Regions from separate parts of the Streptomyces sp. NBC_01255 genome, predicted to be linked through region 2. Evidence: riboswitches for the same ligand, from Rfam matches in the RefSeq annotation. Region 2 holds a riboswitch; each other region holds the start of a gene.
The links. A riboswitch is a leader RNA that binds a small molecule or an ion and turns the genes downstream of it on or off. The one in region 2 is predicted to bind cyclic di-AMP.
Positions count from the first base shown of each region.

Region 1: it holds a riboswitch for cyclic di-AMP, as region 2 does, so the genes downstream of both, OG357_RS23710 (transglycosylase family protein) here and OG357_RS09775 (M23 family metallopeptidase) in region 2, are expected to answer to the same signal.
Region 3: it holds a riboswitch for cyclic di-AMP, as region 2 does, so the genes downstream of both, OG357_RS01000 (LysM peptidoglycan-binding domain-containing protein) here and OG357_RS09775 (M23 family metallopeptidase) in region 2, are expected to answer to the same signal.

Region 1 is NZ_CP108474.1:5,216,846-5,222,854, reverse strand. Features, by position in the region: gene eno (phosphopyruvate hydratase) at 1-1,103, opposite strand, end outside; gene OG357_RS23710 (transglycosylase family protein) at 1,461-2,204, opposite strand; cyclic di-AMP (ydaO/yuaA leader) riboswitch at 2,208-2,381, opposite strand; gene OG357_RS23705 (transglycosylase family protein) at 2,636-3,721, opposite strand; gene OG357_RS23700 (cytochrome P450 family protein) at 3,906-5,231, opposite strand; gene OG357_RS23695 (globin domain-containing protein) at 5,284-6,009, shown strand, end outside.
Region 2 is NZ_CP108474.1:2,250,474-2,256,482, reverse strand. Features, by position in the region: gene OG357_RS09785 (M16 family metallopeptidase) at 1-1,330, shown strand, start outside; gene OG357_RS09780 (M16 family metallopeptidase) at 1,357-2,724, shown strand; cyclic di-AMP (ydaO/yuaA leader) riboswitch at 2,926-3,089, shown strand; gene OG357_RS09775 (M23 family metallopeptidase) at 3,102-3,884, shown strand; gene OG357_RS09770 (GntR family transcriptional regulator) at 4,080-4,763, shown strand; gene OG357_RS09765 (HPr family phosphocarrier protein) at 4,932-5,213, opposite strand; gene OG357_RS09760 (bifunctional acetate--CoA ligase family protein/GNAT family N-acetyltransferase) at 5,389-6,009, shown strand, end outside.
Region 3 is NZ_CP108474.1:239,251-245,259, forward strand. Features, by position in the region: gene OG357_RS00990 (phosphocholine-specific phospholipase C) at 1-824, shown strand, start outside; gene OG357_RS00995 (DUF6197 family protein) at 885-1,502, opposite strand; cyclic di-AMP (ydaO/yuaA leader) riboswitch at 1,901-2,054, shown strand; gene OG357_RS01000 (LysM peptidoglycan-binding domain-containing protein) at 2,060-2,965, shown strand; gene OG357_RS01005 (alpha/beta family hydrolase) at 2,949-4,244, opposite strand; gene OG357_RS01010 (hypothetical protein) at 4,347-4,943, opposite strand; gene OG357_RS01015 (alpha/beta fold hydrolase) at 5,085-5,849, opposite strand.

The DNA of each region.
Region 1 (6,009 bases), 3.0 Mb from region 2:
CCGGAGCGGTGGGACATCATGCACTTGAAGCCGTTGCGCTGGGCCAGCTCGACGGCGTCCAGAGTCTCGGTCAGCGAGCCGATCTGGTTGACCTTGACCAGGAGGGCGTTCGCGGTGCCCTCCTCGATGCCGCGGGCGAGGCGCTCCGGGTTGGTGACGAAGAGGTCGTCGCCGACGATCTGGACCTTGGCGCCCAGCTTGTCGGTGAGGACCTTCCAGCCCGCCCAGTCGTCCTCGTACAGCGGGTCCTCGATGGAGACCATCGGGTACGCGGAGACGAGCTCCTCGTAGTACTCGGTCATCTCGGCGGCCGAGCGGGACTTGCCCTCGAACTCGTACGAGCCGTCCTTGTAGAACTCGGACGCGGCGACGTCGAGTGCGAGCGCGACGTCGGTGCCCGGGGTGTAGCCGGCCTCCTTGATGGCCTCGATGATGAGGTCCAGGGCGGCGCGGTTCGACTCCAGGTTCGGGGCGAAGCCGCCCTCGTCGCCGAGGCCGGTGGAGAGGCCCTTGCGCTTCAGCACGCCCTTGAGGGTGTGGTAGATCTCCGCACCCCAGCGAAGGGCCTCGGAGAAGGACTCCGCGCCGATCGGGGCGATCATGAACTCCTGGATGTCCACGTTGGAGTCGGCGTGCGACCCACCGTTGAGGATGTTCATCATCGGAACGGGCAGCAGGTGCGCGTTCGGGCCGCCGAGGTAGCGGAAGAGCGGGAGGTCCGAGGCCTCGGACGCGGCGTGCGCGACGGCGAGGGAGACGCCGAGGATGGCGTTGGCGCCGAGCGAGCCCTTGTTCTCGGTGGCGTCGAGGTCGAACATCGCCTGGTCGATCAGGCGCTGCTCGGTGGCGTCGTACCCGACGAGCTCCGGGCCGATCTGCTCGATGACGGCGAGGACGGCCTTCTCGACACCCTTGCCGAGGTAGCGGTTCGGGTCACCGTCGCGAAGCTCGATGGCCTCGAACGCACCGGTGGAGGCACCGGACGGAACAGCAGCACGACCGGTGCTGCCGTCGTCGAGGCCGACCTCGACCTCGACCGTGGGGTTGCCTCGGGAGTCCAGGATTTCCCGGGCTACGACGACGTCGATGGACGGCACGAGCATCTCCTTTTTGGGATGTGACGCTGGATGTGACGCATGGCCGGTGCAGGGTCGCTTGGCCTTGCGACAAGAGCCTAACCGGCTCCGGGGCTCCGGCCGGCCCTGCGCCCGCCCCCTGGGACGAAAAAGGACCCAAGGGCATGCATCTCGGGACGAAGGGCCCCAGATCTACTGGGCGGTAACCGTCAAGTCGTCCCGAACCCGGGAAACCTGACGTACGGACCCCTGACATACGGACCCCGGACACACGGAACCCCGGTCCGGCGCGCACGGGGGAGAGTGCGCCGGACCGGGGTGGTCACCGCGGGAGGGTCATAGGAGGGGTCGGGCGAGCCGCCGGACTCACCCGAGCCGCCGGGCTCACTTGAGGTGGAGCTGCTGGCCCACGTAGATGAGGTCGGCGTTCTCGACGACGTCCTTGTTCAGCTCGAAGAGCTCGGCCCAGCCGCCCTTGACGCCGTGCGCCTCGGCGATCTTGCTGAGGGTGTCGCCGGCGACGACCTTGTACTCGCCGTCACCCTTCTTGACCACCTTGCCGGTCGGGGTGGTGACCGTCTTCTTGGTGGCGGCCTTCGGGGCGGCCTGCTGCTGCGTGGCCTGCTTCGGGGCCTGGCGCTGCTCGCTGCGGGTGGTCGGCTGCTCGGTCGAGCGCTGCGGCTGCGACTGCTGCTGGGTCTCCTGCTTCGGCGCGGCCTGCTGCGGCGCGCTCTCGGCGGAGCCGCCGTCGTACGAGGCGCCGGAGAGGCCCACGCCACAGGACGGCCAGGCACCCTTGCCCTGGCCCGCGAGGACCTTCTCGGCGATGGTGATCTGCTGGGACTTCGACGCCTGGTTGGCGGTCGAGGCGTAGGCGGTGCCGCCGTACGCGGCCCAGGTGGAGGCGGAGAACTGCAGGCCGCCGTAGTACCCGTTGCCGGTGTTGATCGACCAGTTGCCGCCGGACTCGCACTGGGCGACGCGGTCCCACTCGGAGGACGTGGCGGCCGAGGCGGTGCCCGCGGTCATCAGCGGGGCGGCGACGGCGACACCGGTGACGCCGACGAGCGTGGCGACCTGGGTGGCCTTGGAGGGACGACGGTGTTTGCCCTTGCCGGAAAACAGCATGGAGATTCTCCTCACCGACGCCTACGAGGTGAGCTGTCGGGTTCGGACCAATGAGTTGTCCGGCCGCGTGTCCTAGCACGCGACTTAACCCCTAGCCGATCGTCGGCCGTCTGTCTCAACGGCCGGGGTCGGCACTTACCTTGGGTCCCCCGCTCCTGCCTACGGCGCTTACGCGACGTTCCCATCGGCCGACGGCAGGATTCGGCGTTTCGGTCGACGGGGCCCGCGGTGGCGAGCGGTTACGACCGTAGACACAGACCCACCGGAAGTTCAAAGAGGCGTATTGCGGAAATATCGCCCCTACTTGCCCTCCGGTGGGGGGCGTTTGCGCAGGTGGGAGGTGACGGGAGCAAAGTTCGCGGACGGGACACGCCAGTTGAGGCGAAGAGACCCATGTCTCACTTGCCCAGAACCGGACATAAGCTCCCGAACTACTCGGCCTTCGCTTCCGAACCGATCGTCAGGTCGAGGCTCTGACCAGGGACGATGAGGTCCGGATCGATGCCCACGGTCCCGCGGTTGGCGTCGTAGAGGGCGTTCCAGCCGCCGGGGAGTTCGTTCTCCTGTGCAATCTCGGACAGGTTGTCACCGGGCCGCACGGTGTACGCGCCCGAAGCGCCCTGACTGTCCGTTGTGTCCGAATTCTTCACCTCGTCAGCGACGGGCGTGCCGGCGGGGCTTTCCGCCAGCTTGTCCGTCGATGAAGCATGCTTTCCGGATTCGGCAGGAGTGTCCGTCTTGCCGGTTTCCTCCGGAGCTGCGTCGCCCCGGTGCTTGCCGGTGCCGGGCGTGGCCGACGAGGCGTCACCCTTCGGCGTCTCGGGCGATACGGGCGTCAGGGACGCGTCGGGCGCTGCCGGGGTGGTGGTCGAGGTGCCCGGCGCGGTCGGGCCGACCGGCGTGGCCGGCGTGGTCGCCGTGCCCGGGGCGGTCGGCGTGGCCGCCGTCGCCGGCGCGGTCGGGCTGACCGGCGCGGTGGGGCTGACAGGGGTGGCGGGCGCGGCGGGGGCCTTCGACGCGGTACGGGGCGACTCGGCGGCCTCGGTGGTCGCGGTGGCCTTGGCGGCCCTCTCCGCGGCGGTGGCCTTCTCGGCAGCGGCGGTCTCCGACGGGGTGACCGGGACGCCCGCGGTCCGGTTCGATTCCGCCACGGGCCCCGTGGGCGCCTTCGTGGCAGCGGCGGGGCCCGGGTTGACCCCGGTGACCTTGCCGTCGTTCGCCAGACCGGCGATGGGCGCGCAGGTGGCCCAGTCATTGCTGCCACCGGCGAGCGCCGTGTCGGCGATCGCGATCTGCTGGGCGCGGCTGGCCAGGTCGGGGCTGGGCGCGTAGGCGAGGCCGCCGTTCCGCTCCCAGCTGTCCTGGGTGAACTGGAGGCCGCCGTACATGCCGTTGCCGAAGTTGGCACTCCACTGGCCACCGGACTCGCACTCGGCGACCCGGTCCCAGGTCGCCGCGTCGGCGGCGGAGGCGGAGCCACTGGCGAGCAGCGGCAGCGCCAGAGCGGATCCGGTCACTCCCGCGGCGACGACGATGGCGGGGGCCTGACGGGGGCGACGGTGTCGTCCGTTCCCGGAGCGCATAGGGAGGCCTTTCGCGTGACGGCTGAGACTGCCGGGAAACGTAGCGGCATTCGAACGCTCGTCACAAGTCGATGGACCCCCGATCACGTGAAGATCACATTTCTGACGGTCCGTCAACTCACAGGAGGCGTACGGAAGGGGTGAAATCAACCGGAAGCGTGCGCAATCCCCGCATGATGAGCCCGCCGCGCCACCGCAGTTCGGCGGGATCGGCCGCAAGTCGCAGGTCGGGCAGGCGCGTCAGGAGCGTGGCCAGCGCGGCCTGTCCTTCCAGGCGGGCGAGCGGCGCCCCCAGGCAGTAGTGGATGCCGTGCCCGTACCCGAGGTGCTGGTTGTCGCGCCGGGAGAGGTCCAGCGTGTCCGGCTCCGCGAACCGCTCCGGGTCCCGGTTGGCGGCGGCGAGGACCACGAGCACCGGGTCGCCCGCCGGGATCTCCTGCCCGCCGACGGTCAGTGCCTGCGTCGCGTACCGCCAGGTCGCCATCTCCACCGGCCCGTCGTACCGCAGCAGCTCCTCGACGCCCGTCTCCAGGAGCCCCGTCTCCCCCGCCGCGACCGAGGCCTGGAGCCGCTCGCGCTGCTCGGGATGGCGGAGCAACTGGTAGACGCCGTTGCCGATGAGGTTCACGGTCGTCTCGAAGCCGGCGAAGAGGATGATGAAGGCCATGGCGGCGGCCTCGTTCTCGGTGAGGTGCTCGCCGTGGTCGGAGGCCCTGATGAGCCCCGAGATGAGGTCCTCGCCGGGCTCCTCGCGCTTGCGGTGGATCAGCTCCGCGAGGTAGCCGCGCATCTTCTTCACCGACCGGGCGACCCCGCCGCGCGGCCCGCCGCCGTGCCGGATCATCATCCCGGCCCAGTCCCGGAAGTCGTCCTGGTCCTCCGGGGGCACGCCGAGCAGGTCGCAGATCGCGTAGATGGGGAGCGGGAACGCGAACTCGTGGATGAGGTCGGCGCTCCCCTTCTCCACGAAGTCGTCCATGAGCCGGTCGGTCAGCTCCTGCACGCGCGGCGCGAACTCCGCGACCCGGCGCGGCGTGAAGGCCTTCGACACGAGCCGCCGCAGCCGGGTGTGGTCCGGCGGGTCGATGTTGAGCAGATGCGTCATCAGCTCGGCCTTGCGCTCGCCCGGGATGCCCGTCTTCCCCTTCGCGTGCGGGGACTCGTCATGGTGCGCCGGGTTCTTGGAGAGCCTCTGGTCGGCGAGGGCCTGCCGGGCGTCCGCGTACCGGGTGACGAGCCAGGCCTCGACCCCGCTGGGCAGTCTGGTGCGGTGCACGGGCGCGTGCTCCCGCAGCCAGGCGTAGGCGGGATAGGGATCGCTGGCGAACTCCCAGGTGAAGAGCTCGGGGGCGGGGCTGGTACTCACTCCCCGACCGTACAGGGAGGCCCCCGGGTCACCGGCGGGGCGCAGGCAGGGCACAGCCGGCGGGCAGGCGGGGCACATGTATGGAGAACCTGTGATCATGAGGTGCCGGATGTGCCCTAGATTCATGTCAGTGGATCCCCAGCTGATCAGAAGCACGTTCGCGATCGTCGAGAGACGGGCCGAGCACGCCGTCACCTTCTTCTACTCGCACCTCTTCTGGAACAACCCGGGAGTGCGCGAGCTCTTCCCCGAGGACATGGTCCCGCAGCGGGACCGGCTCTTCGCCGCGCTGACGCATGTGGTGACCCACCTGGAGGATCCCGCCCTCGCCGCCTATCTGGGGCACCTGGGCCGCGACCACCGCAAGTTCCTCGCCTCGCCCGCGCTGTACGCCGCCGTCGGCGAGAGCCTGATCGGCGCCTTCGCGCACGCCGCCGGCTCCGCGTGGACCATCGAGGCGGAGAAGGCCTGGACCGAGGCGTACGGGCTCGTGGTCGAGCTGATGCAGGCGGGCGCCGACGAGGCCGCCGGGGCCGGCGAGCCCGCCTGGTGGGACGCGGACGTCGTCCGCCACGAGCGGTACGGCGACAGCCTGGCCGTCCTGACCCTGCGGCCCCGGCAGCCCTTCCCCTATGTACCCGGCCAGTACGTCAGCGTCAGCTCGCTGCGCGTCCCGCGCGTCTGGCGCACCTACTCCGTCGCGAACGCGCCCCGCGACGACGGCACGCTCGACCTCCATGTGAGCCGGATCCCCGGCGGCGCGATGAGCACGGCGCTCGTCGGCGAGACCGGTCCCGGCGAGGTCCTGCGGCTCAGCGCCGCCGGCGGCGGCCTCACGGCACGGACGTCTTCGGGC
Region 2 (6,009 bases):
GGCCGAGGCCGGCTCCGGCGGCCTGACAGCGACCGAGCACCGGTTGGCGAACGGCCTGCGCGTGGTGCTCTCGGAGGACCACCTGACCCCGGTCGCCGCGGTCTGCCTCTGGTACGACGTCGGTTCGCGTCACGAGGTCGAGGGCCGCACGGGCCTCGCCCACCTCTTCGAGCACCTGATGTTCCAGGGCTCGAAGCAGGTCCACGGGAACGGGCACTTCGAGCTGGTGCAGGGTGCGGGCGGCTCGCTCAACGGCACGACGAGCTTCGAGCGCACCAACTACTTCGAGACCATGCCCACCCACCAGGTGGAGCTCGCGCTCTGGCTGGAGGCCGACCGCATGGGCTCGCTGCTCGCGGCCCTGGACGACGAGTCCATGGAGAACCAGCGGGACGTCGTCAAGAACGAGCGCCGCCAGCGGTACGACAACGTGCCGTACGGCACGGCCTTCGAGAAGCTGACCGCGCTGGCCTACCCGGAGGGCCACCCGTACCACCACACGCCGATCGGCTCCATGGCGGACCTGGACGCCGCCACGCTGGAGGACGCGCGGAACTTCTTCCGCACGTACTACGCGCCGAACAACGCGGTGCTGTCGGTCGTCGGCGACATCGACCCGGCGGAGACCCTCGCCTGGGTCGAGAAGTACTTCGGCTCCATCCCCTCCCACGACGGCAAGCGGCCCCCGCGCGACGGCTCGCTGCCCGACGTCATGGGCTCCGAGCAGCGTGTGGTCCTCGTCGAGGAGGTCCCGGCGCGCGCGCTGATGGCCGCCTACCGGCTGCCGCACGACGGCACGCGCGAGTGCGACGCCGCCGACCTGGCCCTGACGGTCCTCGGCGGTGGCGAGTCCTCCCGGCTGCACAACCGCCTGGTCCGCCGGGACCGGACGGCCGTCGCCGCCGGTTTCGGCCTGCTGCGGCTCGCCGGGGCGCCCTCGCTGGGCTGGCTGGACGTCAAGACCTCCGGCGGTGTCGAGGTCCCGCAGATCGAGGCCGCCGTCGACGAGGAGCTCGCCCGCTTCGCCGCCGAGGGCCCGACGCCCGAGGAGATGGAGCGCGCGCAGGCCCAGTTGGAGCGCGAGTGGCTCGACCGGCTCGGCACCGTCGCGGGCCGCGCCGACGAACTGTGCCGGTTCGCCGTGCTGTTCGGCGACCCGCAGCTCGCCCTCACGGCCGTCGACCGGGTCCTCGACATCACCGCCGAGGAGGTGCAGGCGGCCGCGAAGGCCAAGCTGCGCCCCGACAACCGCGCGGTGCTCGTCTACGAGCCGGTGGCCACCGAACAGAGCGAGAGCGACAGCGACGAGGAAGAGGGAGCGGACCAGTGACCGACGCTGCCGTGTCTTTGACGAGCATGGACTTCCACCCGCAGCCCGAGCCGGGCGTCGCCAGGCCCTGGGCGTTCCCGGCCCCGGACCGCGGCTCCCTGGCCAACGGCCTGACCCTGCTGACCAGCCACCGCCCCGGCCAGCAGGTCGTGGCCGTGGAGCTCTTCCTGCCGGCCCCGCTGGACGCCGAGCCGGCCGGGCTCGACGGCGTCGCCACGATCATGGCCCGCGCGCTCTCCGAGGGCACGGACCAGCGCGACGCCGAGGAGTTCGCGGCCGAGCTGGAGCGCTGCGGCGCCACGCTCGACGCGCACGCGGACCACCCGGGCGTACGGGTCTCCCTCGAGGTGCCCGTCTCCCGGCTGCCCAAGGCACTCGGGCTGCTCTCCGAAGCGCTGATCGCGCCGGCCTTCCTGGACACCGAGATCGAGCGCCTCGTGCGCAACCGCCTCGACGAGATCCCGCACGAGACGGCCAACCCGGCCCGCCGCGCCGCCAAGCAGCTCTCCAAGGAGCTCTTCCCGGCCGAGGTCCGGATGTCCCGGCCGCGTCAGGGCACCGAGGAGACCGTCGAGGCCATCGACGCCGCCGCGGTCCGCGCCTTCTACGAGGCGTACGTCCGGCCCGCCACGGCCACCGCCGTGGTCGTCGGCGACCTGACCGGCGTCGACCTGGACAAGGTCCTCGCCGAGACCCTGGGCGCCTGGACCGGCGAGTCGGCCGAGCCGCTCCCGATGCCGCCGATCACCGCCGACGACACCGGACGGGTCGTCATCGTCGACCGCCCCGGCGCGGTCCAGACCCAGTTGCTGATCGGCCGGATCGGCGCCGACCGGCACGACAATGTCTGGGCGGCCCAGGCCCTGGGCACGTACTGCCTCGGTGGGACGCTGACCTCGCGGCTCGACCGGGTCCTGCGCGAGGAGAAGGGCTACACGTACGGCGTGCGGGCCTTCGGGCAGGTGCTCCGCTCCGACGCCGAGGGGAACGGCGCCTCGATGCTCGCCATCAGCGGCTCGATCGACACCCCGAACACCGGCCCCGCACTTGACGACCTGTGGAAGGTGCTGCGGACCCTCGCCGCCGAGGGTCTCACCGACGCCGAGCGCGAGACGGCCGTGCAGAACCTGGTGGGCGTGGCACCGCTCAAGTACGAGACGGCCGCCTCGGTCGCCGGGACGCTCGCCGACCAGGTCGAGCAGCACCTCCCGGACGACTACCAGGCCCAGTTGTACGCGCGGCTGGCCGAGACGGGCACGGTCGAGGCGACCGCGGCCGTCGTCAACGCCTTCCCCGTGGACCGGCTCGTGACCGTGCTCGTGGGCGACGCGGCACAGATCGCGGAGCCGGTGCGCGCACTCGGCATCGGCGAAGTCACCGTGGTGACCGGCTGATCGCACGCGCCGACCCGGCGACGGAAGGCCTCGACGTCATGATTTCGTCGAGGCCTTCCGCTTTGCCCGAATTGAGGGCAAGAGTGGCTGTCTGCCCTGTGGCATGTCTTACAAACGGGCGTGTCTGTTTGGTGATTGACAGACGATCCCATAGCGTCGGTGCGGCTGTTCGTCAGTTGCACGTGCCGCATTCGCGGCAACGGACAGTCATCGCCGAGTCCCCGTCAGGCGCGAGCCTGGGGAGCCGGGGACCCACACAGTCCCTGGGGTGAATCGGGCGCCTTCGTCACGTACGGAGGGGCTCGTAGGAGACCTTCCTGCTCCGAACCCGTCAGCTAACCCGGTAGGCGAGAAGGAAGGAAAGGATCAGCCCCTACATGGCGTTCACCCGTGCCACCGGGAAGCATCGTGGTCCGAGCCGGATGGCGCGCCGCAGCGTGGGCATCGCCGGCGTGGCGACGCTCGCCACCACCGGCGTCATCGGAGGCTTCGCCTCCCCGGCGCTCGCCACCGACACGGACAACCGCTCCCCCGAGGACACCGGCCTCACGCAGGTGATCACCGAGGACTCCCTCGCGGACCGGATCGACGCCCAGGCCGCCGCCCAGGAGCAGGAGGCCTTCGAGGCCATCGTCAAGGCGAAGGCCCAGGCCGAGGCCCGCGCCGAGGCGAAGCGCAAGGCCGAGGCCCGCGCCAAGGAGGTCCGCGAGGAGCGCGAGCGCGCCGCCCGCGAGGCCGAGCGCCGCCGCCTCGCCTCCTTCCAGCTCCCCGTGGCCGGCTCGTACGTCACCACCGGCTACAAGACCGGCGGCTCGCTCTGGTCCTCCGGCAGCCACTCCGGCATCGACTTCCACGCCTCCTACGGCAGCTCGGTCGTCTCCGTCGGCTCCGGCACCGTCGTCGAGGCCGGCTGGGGCGGCGCGTACGGCAACAACATCGTGATCCAGATGAACGACGGCACGTACACCCAGTACGGTCACCTCTCGTCCATCGGGGTCTACGTCGGCCAGACCGTCGAGCCGGGCCAGCAGATAGGCATCTCGGGCTCGTCGGGCAACTCGACCGGCCCGCACCTCCACTTCGAGGCGCGGACGGGCTCCGACTACGGCTCGGACCTGAACCCCATCTCCTACCTCCGCGCTCGCGGCGTCAGCCTCTGACACCACGCGGATCGCGTCGCAAAAGCCCCGGCTCGTACTGAGCCGGGGCTTTTCGCTGACCGAAACATATCGCTGGATTCCACGGGGGCATCGGAAATTCCGGCCTGCTGCAATAGAGTCGCGGAACAGACGCAGAAGGGACGCAGAACAGGCGTCGCTCGAATTGTCTCTCGCGGACCAAGGCGGAGGTCGGACATGCGCGTACCCGCGCAATCGGTATGCACGGCGATCCGGGACGACATCGTCTCCGGTGTCTTCGAGCGGGGCGGGCGGCTGACCGAGGAGCAGCTCGCGCGCCGCTACGGGGTCTCCCGTGTCCCGGTCCGTGAGGCCCTGCGCACCCTGGAGTCCGAGGGCTTCGTCGTCACCCGCCGCCACGCCGGCGCCCATGTCGCCGAGCCCACCGAGCAGGAGGCGGCCGATCTGCTCGACATGCGGGCCCTGCTCGAACCGCTGGGCGCCGCCCGCGCCGCGCAGCGGCGTACCGAGGCGCATCTGAAGGTCCTGCGCGGCCTGGTCAGGCTGGGGCAGGAGCGGGCCAGGCGCGGCCAGGGCGAGGATCTGCGCTCGCTCGGGGGCTGGTTCCACGAGACGCTGGCGCAGGCCTCCGGCAGTCCGGCCCTGACCGCGCTGCTCACCCAGCTACGCCACAAGATCGCCTGGATGTACGCGGTCGACCAGCCCGCCCACCCCGTGGAGGCCTGGTCCGAGCACGGCGCCATCGTGGACGCCGTCGCGCGCGGCGACGCCGAGAGGGCCAGGGCGCTGACGGCGCTGCACGCGGAGCGCTCGCTGGGGCTGCACCGGCTCAAAAGGCCGGAGCGCGGCCGTGTGAGGGTTTCGCAACATGTCGTCAACACGGCGAGCGGCCGGAATTAACGCGCGCACCGTATACAAAGAATAGGAATTCGACGGAGCTGATTTGTGCTGCCCGGAAACGCCGGCTCCGGAAAAGCGAAAACCGCGACCGCCGGAATTCCGGGAGTCGCGGTTTCGTCGTACGGGGAACGCGTCGTGCGGGGAACGCGTCGTGCGGGGAATGCGGGGTCAGACGGTCTCGGGGAGCTCGTCGAGACCCTCGGCGACCAGCTTGGCGAGACGGTCGAGCGCGATCTCGGCGCCGTCGGCCTCCGAAGCGAGGACGATCTCCTCGCCGCCCTGCGCGCCCAGGCCGAGCACCGCGAGCATCGAGGCGGCGTTCACGGGGGTGCCGTCGGACTTGGCGATCGTCACCGGAACGCCGGAAGCCGTGGCGGCACGGACGAAGATGGACGCGGGGCGGGCGTGGAGGCCCTCGGCCCAGCCGACGTTGACGCGGCGCTCAGCCATGGTGTTGCCCTTCAAGTCTCAAGCGGGTTGTCTAGACCAGTCTCTCATGTGATGCGCGGTGCTCGTGCCGACGTTCGACCCGGACCGGACCGACTTTCGGTCCTCCCCACCTTGCACGGCAGGCATCCGCCGCGCGACCGGTGCCGGTGTCGTACACCGGCCGTAGGCTGGCCCCATGCAGAGCGCGTCGGAGCAGTCGGAAGCGGCGGATCGACCGGCACCACCGGCACCTGCCTCATCGCCGGAGCACGCCTATCCCGATCACTGGGAGGCCGACGTGGTGCTCCGGGACGGCGGCACCGCGCGCATCAGGCCCATCACGGCCGACGACGCCGACCGGCTGGTCAGCTTCTACGAGCAGGTGTCGGACGAGTCGAAGTACTACCGCTTCTTCGCGCCGTACCCACGGCTCTCCGCGAAGGACGTCCACCGGTTCACCCACCACGACTTCGTCGACCGGGTGGGCCTCGCCGCGACCGTGGGCGGCGAGTTCATCGCCACCGTCCGCTACGACCGCATCGACGACCGCGGCATGCCCGCCTCTGGACCGGCCGACGAGGCCGAGGTCGCCTTCCTCGTCCAGGACGCGCACCAGGGGCGCGGCGTCGCCTCCGCCCTCCTCGAACACATCGCGGCGGTCGCGCGCGAGCGGGACATCCGGCGCTTCGCCGCGGAGGTGCTCCCCGCCAACAACAAGATGATCAAGGTCTTCACGGACGCGGGCTACACCCAGAAGCGGAGCTTCGAGGACGGCTCCGTCCGGCTCCACCTCGACCTCGAACCGACCGTCCGCTCC
Region 3 (6,009 bases), 2.0 Mb from region 2:
TCGGCACACCGGCCACCTGTCCGAACATCAGCGCCTGGCGGCGCCGGGTGACGGGCGACCTGACGAGCGTCTTCGACTTCGCCCACCCGGTGTACGGAGTGCCCGCCGGCCTCCCCTCCACGGCGAAGGTGATCGGCCAGGCCACCTGCGGCCCGCTGCCGAACCCGGCGCCGCAGAACAACGCGCAGCCCGCGCAGGAGTCCGGCACCCGCCCGGCGCGCGCCCTGCCGTACCAGGTGAACGGCAACCTCGACCGGTTCGAGTTCGGTGCCGCCGGCAAGATCCTGGCCTGGTTCTCGATGACGAACCAGGGGGTGGAGGCCAAGCAGGCGGCGCACTTCTCGATCCACCCGCACCAGCACCGCGACACGGCCGCCTGGCAGTACACGGTCGACGCGGGCGGCACGGCCTCCGACTACTTCAACATCGGGCTCGGGTCGGGATCCGGGAAGTACGACATCTCGATGATGGGCCCCAACCGCTTCCTGCGGCGCTTCACCGGCGACGCGTCCAAGGCCGGCAAGGCCGTGGAGGTCGCGGCCCGGTTCGCGCCGGAGGCGGGGACGGGCCGGACGGCCCTGTGGTTCAGGATGACCAACACCTCGGCTGCTCCGGTGACGTTCACGATCCGCTCGAACGCCTACCGCACGGACGGACCGTGGACCTACACGGTCCCGGCGAACTCCAGCCGCGAGGACTTCTTCAACGCGGTGGCCTACAACGGCGGCTGGTACGACTTCACGATCCTCGCCGACATCGACGGGACCTGGTCACGCCGGTACACCGGCCACATCGAGACCGGAGCCCCGAGCGTCACCGGCTGAACCCGCGCACGCCGGCCGGTCGCACCGGCCGGTGTCACCGGCAGGGCTCACCGACAGGACTCACCGGCCGGCGTGCGCGGCGCGGCGGATCGTCGCGTCGAGGAGGCCCACCGCGTCGGCGGCCGTACGGCCGGGGGCCCGGTTCCACGGACCGATCAGCTCGCCCCATCCCTGCGACCGGAGCTCGGTCATGATCCAGGCGGCCGCCTCGTTCATGGTGTCCGCGCTGCCGTAGCCGAGGCGGTGGGCTGCGAGGAGCGCGCCGCAGACACAGCGCGCTCCCCGCGCGTCGCGCAGCTTGTACGGCGCGTTCTGCCAGCCCCACTCCGTGAGCACCAGCCGCGCGTAGCCGAGGTGGACCGAGGGGCGCAGCTCGGGACGGCCGATCCGGCGCCAGGCGTGCAGTCGGTCCGGGAGTACGGCTCCGATGCGGCCGGGGAGCGTCTCGACGGGGGCCGACGGCGGGAGCGCGTCGAGCGCGTCGGCCACGAGCCGGTCCACGGACACGGTGAGGAGGGCCCGCCAGTCCGCGGGCTCGGGCGTCCGCTCCGGCGCGGGGGCCGGCCGAGCGGGGGCGGTCCAGTCGGTGACGATCCGCTGCCAGGTGGCGCTCTCGAAGAGAGCGGCCGCCTCGCGGTCGAGGGTGTCCGGGCTGATCGGGGCGATGGAGGTCGGCATCCGGGTGGCTCCTGGGTCGGGTACCTCCATCCTTCAAGAAGAATGTCTAGTTTGCGACTTTTGCCCGCACTGGGCGTGCCCCACTCGCACCAGCGCGGGCGAACAGCCCACCTCGGCCAATTTCCGCCCATTTACTCACCAACGGAATTACATCGCATATTCGGACATTACTCTCCTGGTGACGCGGTTCACTTTCTCTCGCCCTCGTCAGGGACCCGTACACCCGCAGCCCGTACCGCACACGGAAGTTCACCGCCTCCCGAGCCCGGTCGATCTTGAATTCCCTGAATTCGGAGATCCAATTCCGGGAGCCGGCGATCAGATCCTCTTGTTATCCGGCGCAATGCTGGCCTACGGTCACCCCCATTCGAGCGGAACGCCTAATCCTGCCGCCGCCCGAAAACACCTCCCTTTCACCCGACGGCAGGAGCGGGGGACCCACGAATTCGCCGGTCCGGAATCCGGAACGGCTCGGGGTGCAGCCGCGTGTGCGCGGCCGGACATCTCCCGTCCGAACCCGACAGCTCACCCCGCAGGCGCCGGAGAGGACATCCGTCATGCCTGCACACGGTAAGCACCGCCGCCCCCGTCGCCGCACCGTCTCCCGCGGCCTCGCGCTCGCCGGCACGGGCGGCGCCGCCCTGGCCCTGCCGCTGGTCGTCCCCGCCACGGCCGGCGCCGAGACCGTTTCGGCCGCACCGAAGATCGCCGCGCAGCCCTTCGCCGCGCATTCCTTCGCGGCCCAGCCCGCCGCTCCGGCTGCCGCTCCCTCGGCCCCCGCCGCCGCGCGCACGTACACCGTGGTGAGTGGTGACTCGCTTTCCCTGATCGCCCAGAAGAAGGGAATTCAGGGCGGCTGGAAGTCGATTTACCGGGCCAACAAGTCCGCCGTGGGTGACAATCCGTCACTCATTCACCCCGGTCTCGAACTGACGATTCGTCGGGATTCCGCGAAGCCCGCCACGAAGCCCGCCCCGGTATCCGCGACCGCGCAGAAGAAGAGCTCCACGACCACGGAGCGGGCGAGCCGCTCCGAGCGCCGTGCCGCGGCCCCGGCCGCCGCCTCGGGTGCCTCCGCCGCGCAGGCGGCGCCCGCCGCCGCGCCCGCCGTCAAGGCCGCCCCGGCCGCCGCCACCCAGTACGCCGACAACCTCGACGGCTGGATCCGGCAGTCGCTGGACATCATGGCCCAGCGCGGCATCCCCGGTTCGTACGACGGAATCCTCCGCAACGTGATGCGCGAGTCCTCCGGCAACCCCCGGGCCATCAACCTCTGGGACTCGAACGCCGTGGCCGGCACCCCCTCGAAGGGTCTGCTCCAGGTCATCCAGCCGACCTTCGACGCCTACCACGTCCCGGGCACGTCCACGGACCTGTTCGACCCGGTCGCCAACATCACGGCCGCCTGCAACTACGCGGCCGACCGCTACGGCTCCATCGACAACGTCAACGGGGCCTACTGAGCCGGAACCACTCGGCGAACCAGTCCGTGGCGAGCTCCGCCACCTCCTCCAGGGCGCCCGGCTCCTCGAAGAGGTGGGTGGCCCCGGGGACGACGGTCAGCCGGTTCTCGCAGCGCAGCAAGGCCTGAGCGCGTCTGTTGAGGTCCAGCACGAGCGCGTCCCGGCCGCCCACCACCAGGAGGGTCGGGGCGCGCACCCGGCCCAGGTGCTCGCCCGCCAGGTCGGGCCGGCCGCCGCGTGAGACGACGGCGGCGACGCCGGAACCGGGATCGGCCGCCGCCCACAGCGCGGCGGCCGCGCCCGTGCTCGCCCCGAAGTAGCCGAGCGGCAGCTCGCCGCCCTCGGGGTGCCCGGCCAGCCACTCCGTGGCGCTCGCCAGCCGTCCGGCGAGCAGCGGGGTGTCGAAGACGTGTGCCCGGTCGGTCGCCTCGGCCTCGGTGAGCAGGTCGAAGAGCAGCGTCCCGAGACCTGCCCGGTTCAGGGCCGCCGCGACCGCGCGGTTCCGCGGACTGTGCCGGCTGCTGCCGCTTCCGTGGGCGAAGAGGACGATGCCGGTCGCGCCGTCGGGGACGGCGAGCCGTCCGGCGAGGGTGGCGCCGGTCGCCGGGATCCGGACGTCCGTGTCCCGGACGACGGGGTCGCGCGCGGCCCGGCTGCGGGCGAGGCAGTCGAGCACCTCCGCGTCGGACGTCTGCGAGAAGTCGCGGTAGAACTGGCCGATCGCGTAGAAGAAGTCGGGCTCGCGGACGCTGACGGTCTCGTCGGCCTCGCCGCCGAGGCGGGCGGTCCAGCCGGGCGGCGCGACCGGGACCGCGAGGACGATCCGCGCGGCACCCTTGGCCCGGACCACCCGGCAGGCGGCCAGCGCCGTCGCGCCCGTGGCGAGCCCGTCGTCGACGATGACGACCGTCCTGCCGTCGAGCGGCACGGGCGGGCGGCTGCCCCGGTAACGGTGCGTGCGCTCTTCGAGCTCGACGTGCTCACGCTCCTCCACGGCCGCGAGGTCCCGCTCGCCCACGCCGGTCTCGCGCAGCACCTGGTCGTTGAGGACGCGTACGCCGCCTTCCCCCAGGGCGCCCATCGCGAGCTCCGGCTGGTACGGCACCCCCAGTTTGCGCACGAGACAGATGTCGAGGGGCGCGTCGAGCGCGTCGGCGACCTGCGCGGCCACCGGTACTCCGCCGCGCGGGAGGCCCAGGACCACGACGTCCTGGCCCTTGAGGTGGTCGAGACGGGCGGCCAGCTGCCGGCCCGCGTCGGTGCGATCGCTGAAGTCCATGGTCCGCCGCCCTTCCGCACGCGGCCCGGGCGCCGGGAGGAACGGTGTGTCCCGTCCCCTGCCCGTCTCTCCAGGGTAGACGGGTCGCCCCCGCGGGACAGGTCAGCGGGACTGCAGGGCGTCGAGGGCGACGGCCTGGGCTATCGCGAGCCGCCGGTCGAGCTCCGGGTCGGCTATGTCCACGACGTACCGGTCGCGCACTCCGAAACGCTTCTCGACGGACATGACGGGCCGTCCGGCCTCGGCGAAGTCGAAGTGGTACGGCACGACGAAGGGGAGCAGCTCCGTGAAGGGGAGGAACTCCCAGCCGCGCCGCAGGATCCCCACGGTCCGGTTCCGCTCCTGTCCGGTGGTCTCCTGGGCCTCCCCTTCCCGGTTCAGGTGCCAGGTGCTGCGCAGCAGGGACGCACCGAAGTCCTTGCGGAAGCCGCCCAGCCGTGTGCCGGAGGCGCCGTGGACGTCGTAGGTCGCACCGAGGTCGATGACCTGCCGGGCCCGGAAGGTGAAGAGGACCTGGCGCTGGGACTCGTCGGTGTAGAAGGTGACGTGCTCCTTGAGGGCCATCCGCTTCTGGTGGGCGAAGGCGACCAGTTCGGCCTCCTCGCCGTCCGGGCCCATGGTGTGCACCAGATAGCGGTTGGCCATCAGGGTGACCTTCTGCCGCACCAGGAAGCGGTGCTGCGACTGTGCGAGGCCCATCGGTTGTGCTCCTGCCGGTCCTGGACGGTCCGTCGGAGACCGTCCCGTGGGGGTGTGAGCACGATGATCCGATGCGGCGCCGGCCCACCGCTGTCCTCGAAAGTCGTCGGTCCCGACGACCTTCGGATACGGAAGGTCCCGTCAGGCGGCGAGAAAGGCCTCGATGGCCTCGGCGAGGGCCTGCGGTGTCTCCTCGGGGGCGTAATGGCCCGCGTCCTTGAGCACGTGGAGGCGCGCGTTCGGGTACCAGCGCAGCCAGGTGGCCTCCATCGCCTCCGTACCGAGCGCGGGATCGTGGGCGCCGACGACGAGGAGGACGGGGGTGGGGTTGTCGCGGACGCGCTCGTGGAAGTCGGGGCCGGACCAGGAGTCCAGATAGGCCCGGAAGGCCGTCGCCGAGGAGCGGCTGACGGAACGCTCGACGAGGGCGCTCAGCCAGGCGTCGTCGTACCGGCCGCCGGTGGTGTTGTCGATGATCGCGCGCCGGTTCGCCGGGGCGTCGGCGGCGCCGGCGAACAAGTCCCAGGTCTCTCCGTCGAGCGGGAATCCCGCGGCGGAGACGGGTGAGATGCCGATGAGGGAGCGGACACGGTCGGGCGCGTCGAGAAGCATCAGCTGGGCCGCCTTGCCGCCCATCGAGTGTCCGATGACGGAGAACGAGTCCCAGCCGAGGTCGTCGGCGACGGCGAGGGCGTCGGCGGCGGTCTCCTCCATCGTGAAGGCGCCGTCGATGCCGCGGGCCTCGCCGTAGCCCCGGCAGTCGACGAAGGCGTACGTGCCGGCGGCCTCGTCGAGATGGGCGCGCAGCGGGGCGAAACTGGTGCGGTCGCCGAACCAGTTGTGGAGGACGAGGGCCCGGCCGGGGCCTTCGCCTTGAACGTCGTACGGAAGAACCCGGCCCGTCATCGTGCCCCCTGGCAGCGAGGTGGCGGCGCCGCGCGTCGATGGCGGCACCGGTGGTGGTCGACGACCGAGTGTGACGGTGCGGGCGCGTGCGGTCAACAAGGCCGGGCGGGGGCACACCATGTTCCGGTCGCTCGGGCGGCGTCTCGAGCCGTGCCCGGGA